DNA from 4 places in the Acidovorax sp. GW821-FHT09A11 genome. Region 1 is predicted to be linked to each of the others. Evidence: predicted binding sites of a transcription regulator. Region 1 holds the regulator's gene; each other region holds the start of a gene.
What was found. Region 1 encodes sigma-54, which starts transcription at its own class of promoters, with help from an activator protein. Its sites were predicted from a motif close to TGGCANGNAANCTGCTTT; they were not measured.
Positions count from the first base shown of each region.

Region 1 (4,396 bases):
GCGGCGCACGCCGAAAAGGCCGACCGCGCCAAGCCCATGAACATCGAGGCCGACGCCTTGCGACACGATGAGCTCAAGCAGACCAGCGTGTTCTCGGGCCGCGTGGTCATGACCAAGGGCTCCATCGTGCTGCGCGGCGCGCGGCTGGACGTGCGCCAGGACGCCGACGGCTACCAGTACGGCGTGGTCACGGCCGAGGCGGGCAAGCGGGCCTTCTTCCGCCAGAAGCGCGATACCGTGGCCGGCGCGCCGGACGAGTTCATCGAAGGCGAGAGCGAAGTCATCGAGTACGACGGCAAGGCCGACAACGTGCGCTTCATCACCCGCGCCGAACTGCGCCGCTACCGCGGGGCGGTCCTCAGCGACGAGATCACCGGCGCCGTGATCGTCTACAACAACCTCACCGATGTGTTCACCGTGGACGGCAAGCGCACCCCCGCGACCAATGCGGCGGGCGATGCGCCCGCGCCCGGCAGCCGGGTGCGGGCGGTGCTCGCGCCCAAGGACCCGCCCGCCGGTACCGCCGCGCCGGAGGCCGCGCCCCCGGCATCGGCGCCGGTGCTGCGCCCCAGCAACAGCCTTGGCGGCGGCTCCAAGTGAGCGCGCAGCCCGTCAGCCCCGGTCCTGACACCCAGGCGGGCAGCCGCCTGGAGGTGCAGCACCTGGCCAAGTCGTATGGCAGCCGCAAGGTCGTCAAGGATGTGTCGCTGGTCGTGCAAAAGGGCGAGGTCGTGGGCCTGCTGGGGCCCAACGGCGCGGGCAAGACCACCTCGTTCTACATGATCGTGGGCCTGGTGCGCAGCGACGCGGGCGACATCCGCATCGACGGCCATTCGGTGGCCCACATGCCCATCCACCGCCGCTCGCGGCTGGGGCTGTCCTACCTGCCGCAGGAAGCCTCCATCTTCCGCAAGCTCACGGTCGAAGAGAACGTGCGCGCGGTGCTGGAGCTGCAGCGCGCGGACGACGACGGCAAGCCGCTGTCGCGCGAGGCCATCGAAGAGCGTCTCACGGCCTTGCTCCAGGAGCTGCGCGTGGACCACCTGCGGGCCTCGCCCGCCATGGCCCTGTCGGGCGGCGAGCGCCGCCGCGTCGAGATCGCCCGCGCGCTGGCCACGCAGCCGCGCTTCATCCTGCTGGACGAGCCCTTTGCGGGCATCGACCCCATCGCCGTGATCGAGATCCAGCGCATCATCGGTTTTCTCAAGGCGCGCGGCATCGGCGTGCTCATCACCGACCACAACGTGCGCGAGACGCTGGGCATCTGCGACCACGCCTTCATCATCAGCGATGGCCAGGTGCTGGCCCAGGGCACGCCGTCCGAGATCGTGGACAACGCCGAAGTGCGCCGGGTGTACCTGGGCGAACATTTCCGCATGTAGACATGGCCTCCACGCTTGTCACTTCGTGTACTGCGCTGCCCCCCGAGGGGGCCTTCGCGCCTTGGGGCGGCCCGGCGGCGCGGTACGGTGCCCCCACGCTCCCCGCTGCGCGTGGTTCGCTGCCCCCCGAGGGGGCGTTCGCGCCTTGGGGCGGCCCGGCGGCGCGGTACGGTACCCCCACGCTCCCCGCTGCGCGTGGTTCGCTGCCCCCCGAGGGGGCGTTCGCGCCTTGGGGCGGCCCGGCGGCGCTCAATCAATGAAACCTGGACTCTCGCTGCGCGTCTCGCAGCATCTTGCATTGACCCCCCAGCTTCAGCAGTCCATCCGGCTGCTGCAGTTGTCCACGCTGGAACTCTCGCAGGAAGTCGAGCAGATGCTTGACGAAAACCCGTTCCTCGAACGCAACGCCGACGAGGCGCCGCGCGAGGAGTTTGGCCTGGAAGCCGCCGATACGCCGGCCCAGGCCGACGACTACAGCGCGGATGATGCTATTTTTTCAGGAGCTACCAGCGCAAGCAGTACCAGCGCTGAGGCTCAAAATGATGCTGAAACTCCGAGCGCGGGCGCCGACGAGCCCGACTGGAGCGGCGACGGCACGGTGGAGATGGCGCCCAACGACGCCGAGTGGGGCGGCGACGCCCCCGCCCGCAACCGCAACGACGCCGAAGGCGACGAGGCCGACGCCACCGAGCTGGCCCGCACGCACGAATCGCTGACCGCCTTTTTGCACCGACAGGCGCTGGCGCTGCGCCTGTCCGAGATCGACCGCGCCGCGCTGCGCTTCCTGATCGAATCGCTCAACGACGACGGCTACCTGGAGGATCCGCTCGAAGAGCTGGCCATCAGCCTGGCCGGGCCCGACGACCTGGAGCAGATCGAGGAACTGGTGCACCGCTTCACCGTGGCACAGCGGCTGCTGCAGAGCCTGGAGCCCGTGGGCGTGGGCGCGCGCGGCCTGGCCGAGTGCCTGACGCTGCAGCTCAAGGCGCTGGCCGCCGACGAGGACAGCGACATCGACCCCGACACCGTGCAGACCGCGCTGCGCGTGTGCCAGCAGCCGCTGGAGATGCTGGCGCGGCGCGACGTGCGCCGCCTCACGCAGGCCTGCGGCGACAGCGAGGAGCGCACCCGCGCCGCCATGGCGCTGATCGCCCGGCTGGAGCCGCGCCCGGGGCGCCGCTTCGCCGACGTGGAGCGCAACATCATCATCCCCGACGTGATCGTGCGCAAGGCCGGGCGCGCCAATGGCCGCGACGGGCAGCACAACTTCATCGTGCAGCTCAACCCCGACGTGATGCCGCGCCTGCGCGTGCACGACATCTATGCCGGCGCCCTGCGCGGCCACAAGGGCGGCGAGGGCCACCAGGGCATGCAGCAGCGCCTGCAGGAGGCGCGCTGGTTCATCAAGAACATCCAGCAGCGCTTTGACACCATCCTGCGCGTCTCGCGCGCCATCGTGGAGCGGCAGAAGAACTTCTTCACCCACGGCGAACTCGCCATGCGCCCGCTGGTGCTGCGCGACATCGCCGACGAGCTGGGCCTGCACGAGTCCACCATCAGCCGCGTGACCACGGCCAAGTACATGGCCACGCCCATCGGCACCTACGAGCTCAAGTACTTCTTCGGCTCGGGCCTGGGCACCGAGACCGGCGGCAATGCGTCGAGCACCGCCGTGCGCGCCCTCATCAAGCAGTTCGTGGCCGCCGAGAGCCCGACCAAGCCGCTGTCCGACAGCCAGATCGCCGAGATGCTCAAGGAGCAGGGCATCGAGTGCGCGCGCCGCACCGTCGCCAAGTACCGCGAGGCGCTCAAGATCGCGCCGGCGAATCTGCGCAAGGCGCTGTAGGCGCCTTGCGAGCGCGTGCACGGCGCATGCGCCTGGTGGCCCGTTTTTCCGCTCCGTTGCCGTCTTTCCCTCTCACTTCGCCACCCCGTCCATGGCCCGCATCGTCTTCGACCTTCCCGCGCACTTCGGTTTCGCCACCGAAATGCAGATCTACATCAGCCACGTCAACCAGGGCGGGCACCTGGACAACGCGCAGCTGCTGAGCCTCGTGTCCGAGGCCCGGGTGCGGTTTTTCCAGTCACTCGGCTACCCCGAGGCCGACGTGGGCGGGCTGTCCATCGTGGTCGGAGACATCGTGGCGCAGTACAAGTCCGAGGGGTTCCACGGCGAGACCATGCGCGTGGAGATGGCGCCTGCGGACTTCAACCGCTATGGGTTCGACCTGGTCTTTTGCATGACCGAGAAGACCTCGGGCCGCGAGGTGGCGCGCGGCAAGATCGGCATCGTTTTCATCGGCAAGGCCGGCCGCAAGGTGGCGCCGATCCCGGACTCCATCCGCCAGTTGCTGCTGGCCCGTGCCGGCACGCCGGATTCACACGCACTTTCCGAGCGCGTATCCTCACCATCGTCATGAACCAACTCCAACTTTTTCTCCCCTGCGCCGCCGGTGTGGAGGGCTTCCTGGCCGACGAGGTGCATGGCATCACCGGCCTCACGGGGCAGGATCTGCTGGTGGGCCGGGGCGGCGTGCTGCTGCGCGCCTCGTGGCGCGACGCGCTGCTGCTGAACCTGCACAGCCGCCTGGCCCAGCGCGTGCTGGTGCAGCTGGCGCACCGCCCGTACCGCTCCGAGAACGACCTCTACGCCGCCGCCAGCGACGTGGCCTGGGAAATCTGGTTCACCACGCGCCAGACCTTCAAGGTCGAGGTGACCGCCCAGCACAGCCCGCTGCAGAGCCTCAATTTCGCGGGGCTCAAGGTCAAGGACGCGGTGGCCGACCGCTTTCGCGCCAAGAGCGGCGTGCGCCCCGACGTGAACACGCAGTGGCCCGACGTGCGCATCCACCTGCACCTGACCACCGACGAAGCCACCATCTACATCGACACCTCGGGCGAGCCGCTGTTCAAGCGCGGCTGGCGCGAGGACAAGGGCGACGCCCCGCTGAAGGAGACCCTGGCCGCTGCCATGATCGCCGCCAGCGGCTGGGACCCCCACGGCGACAACCCCC
Region 1 is NZ_JBWKPS010000007.1:219,148-223,543, reverse strand. It holds gene lptA (lipopolysaccharide transport periplasmic protein LptA) at 1-600, shown strand, start outside; gene lptB (LPS export ABC transporter ATP-binding protein) at 597-1,382, shown strand; gene AC07PV_RS19000 (RNA polymerase factor sigma-54) at 1,639-3,228, shown strand; gene AC07PV_RS18995 (acyl-CoA thioesterase) at 3,320-3,802, shown strand; gene AC07PV_RS18990 (THUMP domain-containing class I SAM-dependent RNA methyltransferase) at 3,799-4,396, shown strand, end outside.

Region 2 (4,396 bases), on a different contig from region 1:
CGCGCGGCGCGTTTCCACCAATTGGCCCAGGGCCGTGTCCGCAGGCGACGCCAATGCGCTCGACACCGGCCGGTCCACATCCTTGGGCAGGCCGGCGCAGCCGGTGATGGCGCTTGCAATGCACATGGCCAGGACGGCCAGCCAGCCATAGCGGGCGGTGGTGCCCAGGAACGGCGCTGGAGCGGCGGGAGCAGGGGGCAGTGCAGGCATGGCGCGATTGTGACCGTGCGGCGCCGCTCGCGCTTGTCAGACGCGGCGCCAACGCAGCCACGGTGGCGACCGGGTGGATGCGGGCGCATCGCTGTGCGGTGCCCTGGCGCCGCGGCGGCTACCAGCTCACTTCGCGATCGGGTGTGGCGCTGATCTTGTGGATCGACAGGTCCGCACCGTCGAACTCCTCTTCCTGCGAGAGCCGCAGGCCGACCGTGCTTTTGAGAATGCCATACACCACGAAGCCGCCCGCCAGTGCCCAGGCCACGCCCAGGGCGGTGCCGACAAGCTGGGCGGAAAAGCTCACCCCGCCGAGCCCGCCCAGCGCCTTGCTGCCAAAAATGCCCGCCGCCAGCCCGCCCCAGGTACCGCACAGGCCGTGCAGCGGCCAGACACCCAGCACGTCGTCGATCTTCCACCGGTTCTGCGTGAGCGTGAACATCAGCACAAAAATGGCGCCAGCCACCGCACCCACCACGAGCGCACCCAGCGGGTGCATCAGGTCGGAGCCCGCGCACACCGCCACCAGCCCCGCCAGCGGGCCGTTGTGGACGAAGCCGGGGTCATTCTTGCCCAGCACCAGGGCGGCCAGCGTGCCGCCGACCATGGCCATCAGGGAGTTCACTGCCACCAGGCCGGAAAGCTTGTCCACGGTCTGCGCGCTCATCACATTGAAGCCGAACCAGCCCACGACGAGCACCCACGCGCCCAGCGCCAGAAACGGAATGTTGGAGGGCGGGTGCGCGGAGATGGCGCCATCTTTGCGATACCGGTTGGCGCGGGAGCCCAGCAGGATCACGGCAGGCAGGGCGATCCACCCTCCCATCGCGTGCACCACAATGGAGCCTGCGAAATCATGAAACTCCTCGCCGGCGAACCCTTTGATCCAGGCCTGCACGCCAAAATGCTGGTTCCAGGCAATGCCCTCGAAGAATGGATACACAAAGCCGACGATGACCGCCGTGGCCATGAGCTGCGGCCAGAACTTGGCGCGTTCCGCGATCCCCCCCGACACGATGGCCGGAATGGCCGCTGCAAAGGTGAGCAGGAAGAAGAACTTCACCAGTGCATAGCCGCTTTGCTGCACCAGCGACTCGGCCCCCACGAAAAAGTGCGTGCCGTAGGCCACGCTGTACCCCACGGCAAAGTACACGACCGTGGACACAGAAAAATCCACCAAGATCTTCACCAGCGCATTCACCTGGTTCTTCTTGCGGACCGTGCCCAGCTCCAGGAAGGCAAAACCGGCGTGCATGGCCAGCACCATGATGGCCCCCAGAAGAATGAACAGGGCATCCGTGCCCTGTTTGAGTGCTTCCATAACGTCCTCTTGCAGTAAATTGATCCGTTCTGGTGCGGTTTGAGTGGGTGCACCAGATTTGCACCAAATTGAAGCAAGAAGCGCGCCAGAGGTTGGTGCGTGGCTTTTGCACTGCCTTGGGGCGGTGCGGCCGAAGGCGATCGCGAGGGCTGGATTAAAAACTATCCCGACCCTGGACCCGTGCCAGGACGCGAAGGTCCGGTCCGATCATCTCTGCGGATGTGAACTGCAGCGCAAGCCCGTCCGCCAGCGCATGGAGCGGGTCCAGGCTCGCCATGCCCAGCCCGGGGCCCAGCAGGCGAGGGGCCAAGTACACAAGCAGTTCATCGACGAGGCCTTCTCGGACGAGGGATCCATTGAGCTTGTGGCCTGCTTCCACATGCAGCTCATTGATTCCCTGCTGGCCAAGGTCTTTCAGCATCGCTGCCAGATCCACTTTGCCGCTTGCATTGGGCAGATGGATCACCGTGGCACCGCGAGCTTCCAAGGCGGCCTTCTTTTCCTTGCTTGTGTTGGCTGTGTAGACAAGGCAATCACGTCCGCCCATCAGCAGGTTGGCATGCGGGGGCAGCTGCAATTGACTATCCACCAAGACCACATGGGGCTGGCGGGGTGTAGGTACTTCCCGGACGTCCAGGCGGGGGTTGTCGTCCAGCACGGTGCCAATGCCGGTCAGAATGGCACAGGCCCTTGCCCGCCAGGCATGCCCATCCGCGCGCGCCGTGCGCGAGGTGATCCACTGGCTGGCGCCGTTATGAAGCGCCGTGGTGCCGTCCAGGGACGCTGCCGTCTTGAGCCGCACCCATGGCGTGCCCCGAACCATGCGGCTGAAAAAGCCGATGTTGAGTTCGCGTGATTCTTCTGCCCCTGGGCCCACGACAACCTCGATACCCGACGCCCGCAATCGCTCGAATCCGTGGCCTGCGACCAGAGGGTTGGGGTCGGTGATGGATGCCACCACTTTTGCAATCCCGGCTTCGATCAATGCATTGCAGCATGGACCGGTGCGGCCATGGTGAGAGCATGGCTCCAGGGTGACATAGGCGGTGGCACCGCGCACGTCGCGGCCAGCTGCTGCGGCATCGCGCAGCGCCATGATTTCTGCATGGGGGCCACCAGCACGCTGAGTGAATCCTCGGCCCAGCACCTCACCGTCGGGAGCGGTGATGACGCAACCAACGCGAGGATTGGGGCTGGAAAGAAAAAGCGCCTGGGCGGCTAGCCCAAGCGCTTGGTTCGCATAGTGGAGCGCTGTAGTGGTCATTGCTCCAGGATGGTAGCGCAGTGCTTACTTGCTCCAGCATGTGGCGTCAAAGCCAGCGTCAGTTTGAATCTTGCCGTTCGCGCCGCGTATGCCCGTGTGGGTCAATGTGTAGTTCCCGCACTTGTCCCCAATTTGCGCGCCTCGGGGTGTGGCGGTCAATGTGAATGAGGATGTTGTCGCGGGACCACCAATGGACAAGGTGTACCGTTTGTTTGGATCGAGGGTTCCATCCGCAAGACGCCATTGAAGAGAGTTTGGAAGAGTCGTCGGGTACACGCCGTTCGCCGTGGAGGCCCGCTCCAACCACTGCTGCGCCTGAAGAAGGCCTGCGCGAGCATCGGCGCGGTGACCCCGCCGGATGTACTCCGTGTAGCTGGGGAAAGCGATGGCTGAGAGGATGCCAACGATTGCCACCACAATCATTAGCTCAATCAGCGTAAAGCCCCGATGTTGCCTTTTCATAAGACAGTGTGCTCCTGCTAAAGCTGGTTTATTGCATTTGACGCCAGCTGGGGCGCATGGATTGTTCTGGGAGGAGGGCGTTGTCCAAACTGTCGTCTGTCCCGTCAGGTTTTTTCCCAGTGACTCGCATCTTTTCTCCACGCTTGATCATGGTCTGTGCGCCAGCAGTGACGGACACTCTCGATGCTCCTTGGTCGGCTGCCAAGTTGTATTTGCCATTGCCATCCGTATCCATGATCTGCACGCTGGGCTTCTTGCCATCCATGATGTTGATAAGGGTCATGTATTGGCGTTCCTTGTCCACCGTGCCTGCTTCGCATGTTTCAACGGCAGGGTCTAGTCTGGAGCCCTTGGCCGGCACCTGCGAGAAGACGGTCAGCAGGTTGCTGCCGTCATAGAATTCGATAGGCTTGAGCAGGCGTTCGCGGGTCTGGGGCAGGTCCATGTACCAACCGCTGCTGGTTCCCCAATTCAGTACGGTGGCATCGGTAATGGTCCAGAACTCATGACCATCGCGGGTGTTCACGGACGCAGTGGGAATTGTGCGTTGGACCAGACTCGACTGGGTAACCGGTGCTGGCAGGTCCGCACTCGACTTCACCAGCTTGTTGCAAGGTGCGTCGGTAGAGGATGCGCAAACTTCCACACGGTCCTTCTTGGTGCCTACCAGCTTGTAGCGTGTGTTATCGAGCACCGAGTACAAGGTCTGCTTGTTCGCGTTGACGGGGGTGTTGGGGTCGTTCGGGTTGCTCGCGTTGTACGTTGCCAAGTTGCTTCCTGTGCCAAAGGCAACCATCAGTCCACCCACCGATACAGTTTCTTTTTTGCCGCCACCGATATCGATTTCCTTCTTTCGGTCATTGGCACGCACTGTGGGCACGATGGTTATCGGTTGCGCCAACGTGCGCGAATCAGGGGAGCCTTCCGTGCCCCCTTTGGCGGTAAACAGTGGCACTCCGCTGGTCGTATGGTTGGTGGTGGTCGCGGCAGAACTACCCCATCGCGCCACACCCCAGGCGGTATCGTCATTGCTGGTGAGCAGGAACTTCCACATGTTGCCCTTGAGATCACCTGCATACACCACATCGGGGCGGCCATCGCCGTTGATGTCTACGAGGCGCGGTGCGGAGAGGCCATTG
Region 2 is NZ_JBWKPS010000005.1:56,325-60,720, reverse strand. It holds gene AC07PV_RS14605 (phospholipase D family protein) at 1-210, opposite strand, end outside; gene AC07PV_RS14600 (ammonium transporter) at 329-1,531, opposite strand; gene ribD (bifunctional diaminohydroxyphosphoribosylaminopyrimidine deaminase/5-amino-6-(5-phosphoribosylamino)uracil reductase RibD) at 1,686-2,795, opposite strand; gene AC07PV_RS14590 (type IV pilin protein) at 2,820-3,257, opposite strand; gene AC07PV_RS14585 (pilus assembly protein) at 3,286-4,396, opposite strand, start outside.
Region 2: a site for sigma-54 is predicted at 1,602-1,619, ahead of AC07PV_RS14600 (ammonium transporter). Genes of this name have one in related genera too.

Region 3 (4,396 bases), on a different contig from region 1:
GCCACGCTGCCCGCGCATGCGGCCCAGGCGATCGCGCGGATGACCGGCCTGCAGGTTCTGCCCTGCCCGATCGCCATGCCGCGCTATGCCATCGAGCTCGGCTGGCGCACCGATGCGCTCCGCGATTCGGCGGTGGCACATGTCCGCACCATCGTGGCGCAGCAGTGGCCCCAGGGATCTGCTGCCATGGGGGCCTGAGCCCCCAGCCTGCGCCCGCCTGCCGTGCGGGGTTTCTTTCGGTATCGCGCCGGCTCAGTCGCCCGTGGTCACCAGGAAGTCGCGGCTGATGCCCCCTCCCAGGTCGTTGACCCGGTCAAGGAACTGCGTGAGGAACGCGTGCAGCCCTGTCGACAGGATTTCGTCGATGCGGCCATATTGCAGGTCGGCCAGCAGGCGGCCCGCGCGGCGCTGCGTTTCAGCCGACTGCTGATTGGCCACGACGCCCAGGTTGTCCACCACTTCGCGCAGACAGGCGTGCAGCGAGCGGGGCATGTCGCGGCGCAGGATCAGCAGGTCGGCCACGCGGCCGGGGGTGATCACGTCGCGGTAGACCTTGCGGTAGACCTCGAAGGCCGAGACGCTGCGCAGGATGGCGCTCCAATGGTAGAAGTCGTTCTCCTGGTTGCGCTCGCTGGCCCGGCCGAAGAAGTCGTTCTTCACCGCATGGAACTTCACGTCCAGCAGGCGCGCGGTGTTGTCCGCCCGCTCCAGGAAGGTGCCCATGCGCAGGAAATGAAAAGCCTCGTCCTGCAGCATGGTGCCCAGCACCACGCCGCGCGACAGGTGCGAGCGGTACTTCACCCATTCGAAGAACTGCCCCGGATCCCGTTCGAAGGCGCTGCCTTCGAGCTGGCGGTGCAGTTCCAGCCAGGTCTGGTTCTGCGTCTCCCACACCTCGGTGGTGAGGGCGCCACGCACGGCCCGCGCATTTTCGCGGGCGGCACGCAGGCACGAGAGGATGGACGAGGGGTTGTCGCCGTCGCGCACCATGAACTCGAGCACGCGCTGCGGCGTGACCTTGCCATGCTTGGCGGCATAGGCCGGGATCAGCTCGCTGATGGACAGCAGCCCTTCCCAGCCTTCCTGCGCCACGTCGGCGGACTGGGGCAGCAGCGAGGTTTCGTAGCTCACGTTGAGCATGCGGGCGGTGTTTTCCGCCCTTTCGGTGTACCTGGACATCCAGAACAGATGGTCGGCGGTGCGGCTCAGCATTTCAGAATCCTCCCTGTGATTGCGTCATGCCGCCCATGGATTGCGACTGCAGCGCCGGCGCGGCGGTGTGCTCCCCCAGCACCCAGGTGTCCTTTGTCCCGCCGCCCTGCGAGGAATTCACCACCAGCGAACCCTCCTGCAGCGCGACGCGCGTGAGCCCCCCCGCCACCATCTGCACCTCGCGGCCGCTGAGCACGAAGGGGCGCAGGTCGATGTGGCGCGGCGCGATGCCGCTCTCCACGTAGGTGGGGCAGCTGGACAGGCTGAGCGTGGGCTGCGCGATGTAGCCTGCCGGGTTGGCCAGCAGCGCGCGGCGGAAGTCCTCGATCTCGGCCTGCGTGGCCGCCGGGCCGATGAGCATGCCGTAGCCGCCCGCGCCGTGCACTTCCTTGACCACCAGGTCCTTCAGGTTCGCCAGCACGTGCTGCAGGTCGTCCTGCTTGCGGCACATCCAGGTGGGCACATTCTTCAGGATGGGCTCCTGGCCCAGGTAGAAGCGGATCATCTCGGGCACGTAGGGGTAGACCGACTTGTCGTCGGCCACGCCCGTGCCCACCGCATTGCAGATGCCGACATTGCCGGCGCGGTACGCCTCCATGAGGCCGTGGCAGCCCAGCGTGGAGTTGCGGCGGAACACCTGCGGGTCGAGGAAGTCGTCGTCCACGCGGCGGTAAATCACGTCCACCCGCTGCAGGCCGCGCGTGGTGCGCATGTAGACGAACTTGTCCTTGACCACGAGGTCCTGCCCTTCGACCAGCTCCACGCCCATCTGCTGGGCCAGGAAGGCATGCTCGAAGTACGCGCTGTTGTGCATGCCGGGTGTCAGGACCACCACCGTGGGCTCGTCGGCCGTGGCGGGCGCGCTGGCGCGCAGGGTCTCCAGCAGCATGTCGGGGTAATGCGCCACCGGCGCCACCTTGTGCAGGCTGAACAGCTCGGGGAAGAGCCGCATCATCATCTTGCGGTTCTCGAGCATGTAGCTCACGCCGCTGGGCACGCGCAGGTTGTCCTCCAGCACGTAGTACTCGCCCTCGCCCTGTGCATTGGGGGCGCGCACGATATCGATGCCGGCGATGTGCGCGTAGATGTTCTTGGGCACCTGCACGCCGGCCATCTCCGGCCGGTACTGGGCATTGTTGAGGATGAGATCGGCGGGCACGATGCCGGCGCGGATGATGTCCTGGCCGTGGTACACGTCGTGGATGAAGCGGTTGAGGGCCGTGACCCGCTGCACCAGCCCCTGCTGCATGCTGCTCCACTCGTGGGCCGGGATGATGCGGGGAATCAGGTCGAACGGGATCAGCCGCTCGTTGCCCGCCCCGCCCTCATCCTTGGCGCCGTAGACGGCAAAGGTGATGCCCACGCGCCGGAAGATCATCTCGGCCTCGGCCCGGCGGGCCTGCATCACGTCAGGGGGCTGTTTGTTCAACCACTGCGCATAGCGCTTGTAGTGTTCCCGCACATCGCTGCCATCGAAAGGCAGCATGGCGTACATCTCGTCAAATTTCTGCATGAACTGGCCTCCTGCTGTCAGGATAGCAAGTTGTACGCCCGCACTCCCCGAACCAGCTCAAAATCTTTCCGGGGCCCCGTGCATCGGCAGGCCGGCGGGCCCGCCGCGCCCGCAGATCACTCCGGCCACGGTGCCATGCGATGCTGCCAGTACCGCGCGCCGACGTCGCGTTCACACGCCACCCGCGCGGGTTGCGCCGACGACCACGCGGCAGCCCCGCAGCGGGACGACTCCACCACGCGGATCCCCCGCTCCCGGTAGCGCTGCAGCACCTCGGCCGCAGGGTGGCCAAAGCGGTTGCGGTAGCCCGCCTGCACCAAAGCAGTGCGCGGTGCCACGGCCCCCAGAAACGCCGGCGAGGACGAGGTCTTGCTCCCGTGGTGGGGCACGAGCAGCACGTCGGCCTGCACCGCGGCGCCCCGCGCCAGCAGGGCCTGCTCCTGGGCGGCCTCGATGTCACCGGCCAGCAGCGCGACGGAGCCCCTTTCCCCTTTTTCTGCGGCGGCCGCGATGCGCAGCGTGCAACTGAGCGCGTTGGGCCGGGCGGTGGGCGCGGCGGCGTCTTGTGCCCCCGGGTGCAGCACCTCGAAAGACACGCCATCCCATGTCCACCGCTGGCCCGCCACGCAGGGCCTGACGGGGCGCAGTGCCTGCAGCGTGTGCTCAGCCTCGATGGAACCAGTGAGTTCGGCCCCCGGCTGCTGGGCCAGCACCGCCGCCGCGCCGCCCGTGTGGTCGGCATCGCGGTGGCTGAGCATGAGCACGTCCACGCGCTCGCCCAGCGCCCGCAGCAGCGGCACCAGCACGCGGTGGCCCGCGTCGCTTTCGCGGCTGAAACGCGGCCCTGCGTCGTACAGCAGGGTGTGGGTCGCGGTGCGCACCAGCACCGCATTGCCCTGGCCGATGTCCGCCGCCAGCAATTCGAACTGTCCCGCCGCCGGCCGCGCGGGCTGCCAGCACAGCGCGGGCCACAGCAGCGGAAGGGCCAGCCACCGCAGACGCCAGGGCAACCTCGCGGCCACAAGCGCCCCCCCGGCCACGGCCAGCACGCCGGCCCACAGCGGCGCCGCGGGCATGTGGAGCACGGCCCAGGGCCACTGCGCCAGCCATTGCAGCAGTACCGCCAGCGGCTGCAGGCCGAAGGCGGCCAGGCTCCAGAGCGGCGGCCACAGCACCCCGCCCAGTGCCAGCGGAGTGACCACCAGGGTGACCCAGGGAATCGCCACCAGATTGGCGGCAAAGCCCACCACGGACACCTGGCCGAACAGCAGCAGGGTCAGGGGCGTGAGGGCCAGCGTCACCACCCACTGCTCGCGCACCAAGGCATGAAAACGCTGCCTAGCGCTGGATGGATAAGCGCCATCAGCTACTGAATTAGTAGCAAACAAGATACCCACGGCGACAAAGCTGAGCCAGAAGCCTGCCTGCGCGAGCGCCCAGGGGTCCGCCACCACCACGGCCGCGCACGCCAGCAGCCACACCTGCGGCCACGGCCAGCGGCGGCCGCACAGCTGCAGCAGGGCGATGGCGCCCAGCATGGTCACCGTGCGTTGCGCAGGCACGCCCCAGCCGCTGAAAACGGCGTACGCCGCGGCCAGCGCCACCCCGGCGGCCAGCGCGGCGGACGGCGCGGGCACCGCCAGGCACAGCCGCGTGGACCTTCGCCACAAC
Region 3 is NZ_JBWKPS010000008.1:130,159-134,554, forward strand. It holds gene AC07PV_RS19625 (LysR family transcriptional regulator) at 1-198, shown strand, start outside; gene AC07PV_RS19630 (alpha-E domain-containing protein) at 253-1,212, opposite strand; gene AC07PV_RS19635 (circularly permuted type 2 ATP-grasp protein) at 1,214-2,725, opposite strand; gene AC07PV_RS19640 (DNA internalization-related competence protein ComEC/Rec2) at 2,842-4,396, opposite strand, start outside.
Region 3: a site for sigma-54 is predicted at 2,748-2,765, ahead of AC07PV_RS19635 (circularly permuted type 2 ATP-grasp protein). Genes of this name have one in related genera too.

Region 4 (4,396 bases), on a different contig from region 1:
ACGCGCATGTTGGCCACCATCTGTGGCGGGGGCACGGTGATGACCTTGGCATCCTTCATCGGGTTGATGCCGTTGGCCGCCAGCCAGTAGTACAGCCACATGGCGTGCGTGCCGGTGGGGAAGGTCTGTGCGAAGGTGTACTCGCGCTTCTCGCTGGCCATCAGCTTGGCCAGGCCCGCGCCATTGACGGCGCCCTTGTCGGCGAGCTTCTTGGACAGCGTGATGGCCTGCCCGTTGTGGTTCAGGTTCATCAGCACGGCCATGTCCTTCTTGGGCCCGGCCAGGCCCAGGTGCACGCCGTAGACCAGGCCGTACAGCACGTGGGCGAAGTCGAGTTCGCCGTTGACCAGCTTGTCGCGCACACCGGCCCAGGAGGCTTCCTTGGTGGGGATGATGGTCACGCCGTACTTCTTGTCGATGCCGAGCACCGAGGCCATCACCACGCTGGCGCAGTCGGTCAGCGGGATGAAGCCGATCTTGACTTCCTTCTTCTCCGGCGCGTCCGAGCCCTGGGCGTGCACCAGCGCACGCAGCGCGGGGCTGACGCCGACGGCGCCCACGGTGGCGGCCTGCAGCACGGTGCGGCGGTTGAGGCTGGTTTTGAGCAGATCGGTCATGGGGCACTTCCTCATAGCGTTGAAAACAAAAAAGGCGTCCTCCCGAGCAGCCTGCATACATGCAGCACCGGTCGGTGAGGGACGCCTCTGTCCATGGCGATACCCGATGAAGGGCTCGCCCAGCACCGGCCCGCCTTTGGGCCCGTGCTGTGTGGGGGTGAGACCGCCATTGGTCTCGCAGGGGTTAATGCAAGTGGCGTGCCAGGCCTTGCCGCACGGGCTCCGCATCAGTTCGGCGCATGGTTTGCTATTGAATTAATAGCTGCTTGCGCAAATGGATCAAGCGCTGGGGGCCTTTTTGACCTGCAAACGCGCGGAGGTGGTGCGCGCGGTGAATGCCGCACTGCCTTTGTGCGGCGCACCATCCGGGAGAAGCCGGTGGACCTGGGCGTGGCCCAGGCCGGGGATGCCGGGCAAGGACCGCTCCACAGCGAGGGGATCGTCCCCTTTCCCGAGCCGGGCAGCGATTCGAGAGGAGGGGCCAGGGGCCGAGGCTCCAAGACTGCCCGCGCAGTCTGGACGTCCCCAGGAGCGGGCGGCCTCTGGCGGCTGCACCGATGCGCGCAGCGCCTCAGGAGGACCTGCTTACCCGAGCAGGTCCATCACGTCGAGCATGCGCTGGGCCACATCCACGAGCTTGAGGCCCTTGTCCATGGCGGTCTTGCGCAGTTTCTCGTACGCGGCCTGCTCGGTCAGGCCCTGGCGCTGCATGAGCAGGCCCTTGGCGCGGTCGATGGTCTTGCGGTCCTTGAGCTCGGTCTTGGCATCGGCGAGCTCGGCGCGCAGCGCCTGCTCGTGCTGGAAGCGCGCCATCGCCACGTCCAGGATGGGGCGGATGCGCTGGGGCGCGAGGCCGGCCACGATGTAGGCCGACACGCCCGCGGCCACCGCGTCCTTGACGTGCGAGGTGTCCTCGTCGTTGGTGAACATCACGATGGGGCGGCGTTCGTCGCGCGTGGCCACCACCACGTGTTCCAGCGCGTCGCGGGCCTCGCTCTCGGCGTCCACGATGATCAGGTCGGGCTGCAGCTGGGCGATCCGCTCGCTCAGGAACACATCCGCGGGCAGCGTGGCGATCAGGTTGAAATTGTTCTCCAGCAGCCCGATGCGCAGCGCCCGCGAACGCTCCGCCTGCAGCACGGCGTGTTCGTCGTCGGGGTCGGCAATGGCCAGGTCCGGGGCCACCACCACGATGCGCAGAGACTCGTTCATACCCCGGAGCATAAGCAATTTTTACGCCACAAATTGGTGCGCCGAAGCGGTGCGCCCCGGGCAGGCGCCCGGTTCCGGCAAGGGCCTTGCCTTGCAGGGTCTGAAACTTGCTAATAGTTTGCCGATTGGCAGGGCATACCCGATAGCGCCTTTCCTCCGTCGTCGCATATACATCTGGTCACATTGACATATTGATGAGGATTCCGCATGAACAAGCATATTGACCGGCGCCGTTTCGCCGCCGGGCTGGCCTTGACCACCGCCGCGTCCATGGCGCTGCTGCTCCTGTCCGGGTGCGGCAAGGTGCCCGACACCATCAAGATCGGCGTGGCGCAGCCCTTGAGCGGCCCCCTGGGCGCCCTCGGGCAGGACTTGCTCAATGGCGTGAACCTGGCCGTGGCCGAACTGAACAAGGGCGGCTACACCGTGGACGGCAAGCGGGTGACGCTGGAGGTGGTGGCGGTGGACGACAAGGCCGACGCGGCCACCGGCAAGACGGTGGCCCAACAGCTGGTGGATGCCGGCGTGGTGGCCGTCATCGGGCACCTGAATTCGGGCGTGAGCATCGAGACCGCGCCCATCTACGCGGCCAAGGACATCGCGCAGATCGCCATCTCCACCAACCCCAAGTTCACGCAGCTGGGTTTTTCCACCACCTTCCGCATGGTGGGCAACGACACGCTGCAGGCGCGCGCCATCGGCTCGTTTGCCGCCACCCAGCTGGGCGCCGCGCGCTATGCCGCGCTGGACGATGGCACGCCCTACGGCAAGGGCCTGGCCGACGGGGCCGCCGCGCAGCTCAAGGCCGAGAAGAAAGAGGTGGTGGTGCGCAAGTCCTTCGACGACAAGACCACGGCATTCGACGAACTGGCCGGCGAACTCAAGGCCGCGAAGGTGGAGGTGATCGTCTCCACCCTCAATGACTTCCAGGCGCTGGCGCTGCTGGAAGCACTGCGCAAGGTGGGGCACACCAAGGTGAGCCTGCTGGGCGGCGACACCATCAAGACCACCGACATGACCAAGGGGGCCGGCATCGTCGAGGGCGTCTATGCCACCTCGCCCGTGCTGGAAGCCAAGGAGTTTTCCACGGGCAAGCCCTTCCTGGAAAAGTACATCGATGCCTACAAGAAGCCGCCCGCGTACGGCGGGCACTACAGCTACGACAGCATGTACGTGCTGTCGGCTGCCATCCAGAAGGCCAAGTCCGCGGACCCCAAGGACATCACCAAGGCCATGCACGGCATCAACGGCTACGCGCCCGTGATCGGCACGATGACCTGGGATGACAAGGGCGAGCAGCGCTACGGCGCGGTGGGCGTGTACGAACTGCGCAGCGGCAGCTGGGAGCTGCGCATGCGCTCGGACCGCTGGTAGGCGCGGCCTGTGACCCTGGGGATGCACGACCCCTGCCGGCCACCGCCGGCAGGGGTTTTTGCATCAGGCCCCCCGCGAGCCCGGGTTTTACACTCGGGGCATGAGTCTGTTGATCCTCGGAATTGAATCCTCGTGCGACGAGACCGGCGTGGCGCTGGTGCGCTCCACGGGCGATGCCGTTCCCACCCTGCTGTCCCACGCCCTGCACAGCCAGATCGAGATGCACCAGGCCTATGGTGGCGTGGTGCCCGAGCTGGCCAGCCGCGACCACATCCGCCGCGTGCTGCCGCTGGCCACGCAAGTGTTGACCGAGTCCGGCCAGACGCTGGCGGATGTGGACGTGGTCGCTTACACGCGCGGCCCGGGCCTGGCGGGTGCCCTGCTGGTGGGGGCTGGCGTGGCCTGCGCGCTGGGCGCGGCGCTGGACAAGCCGGTGCTGGGCGTGCACCACCTGGAGGGGCACCTGCTCTCGCCCTTCCTGAGCGCGGACCCGCCCGAGTTCCCCTTCGTGGCCCTGCTGGTCTCCGGCGGCCACACCCAGCTCATGCGGGTGGACGGCGTGGGCCGCTACGAGATACTGGGCGAGACCATCGACGACGCGGCGGGCGAGGCCTTCGACAAGTCGGCCAAGCTCATGGGCCTGGGCTACCCGGGAGGGCCGGCGCTGTCACGCCTGGCCGAGCAGGGCGATCCGGCGGCCTTCAAGCTGCCGCGCCCGCTGCTGCACAGCGGCAATCTCGACTTCTCCTTTGCCGGGCTCAAGACCGCCGTGCTGACCCAGGCCAAAAAACTGGGCGACGGGCTCGAAGCGCGCAAGGCCGACCTGGCGGCCAGCACCGAGGCCGCCATCGTCGAGGTGCTGGTGAAAAAGACGCTGGCGGCGCTCAAGCAGACCGGCCTCAAGCGCGTGGTGGTGGCCGGTGGTGTGGGCGCCAACCGGCATCTGCGGGCGCAGCTCAATGCTGCCTGCGCGGCGGCCAGGGTGCGGGTGCACTACCCCGAATTGCACCTGTGCACCGACAACGGGGCCATGATCGCCATGGCGGCGGCAATGCGGCTGCAGGCGGGGCAACAGGAGGCGAACACCGACTATGCGTTTGATGTGAAGCCGCGGTGGCCGCTGGATTCCATCGTGCCAGTCGGCTGAAATGGGCCGGTCATTCCAGCCCCGTCGACAAAACTATCCTGCAGAA
Region 4 is NZ_JBWKPS010000002.1:705,877-710,272, reverse strand. It holds gene AC07PV_RS07370 (CmpA/NrtA family ABC transporter substrate-binding protein) at 1-617, opposite strand, end outside; gene AC07PV_RS07365 (ANTAR domain-containing response regulator) at 1,203-1,829, opposite strand; gene AC07PV_RS07360 (branched-chain amino acid ABC transporter substrate-binding protein) at 2,037-3,203, shown strand; gene tsaD (tRNA (adenosine(37)-N6)-threonylcarbamoyltransferase complex transferase subunit TsaD) at 3,304-4,350, shown strand; gene AC07PV_RS07350 (IPTL-CTERM sorting domain-containing protein) at 4,384-4,396, opposite strand, start outside.
Region 4: a site for sigma-54 is predicted at 1,841-1,858, ahead of AC07PV_RS07365 (ANTAR domain-containing response regulator). Genes of this name have one in related genera too.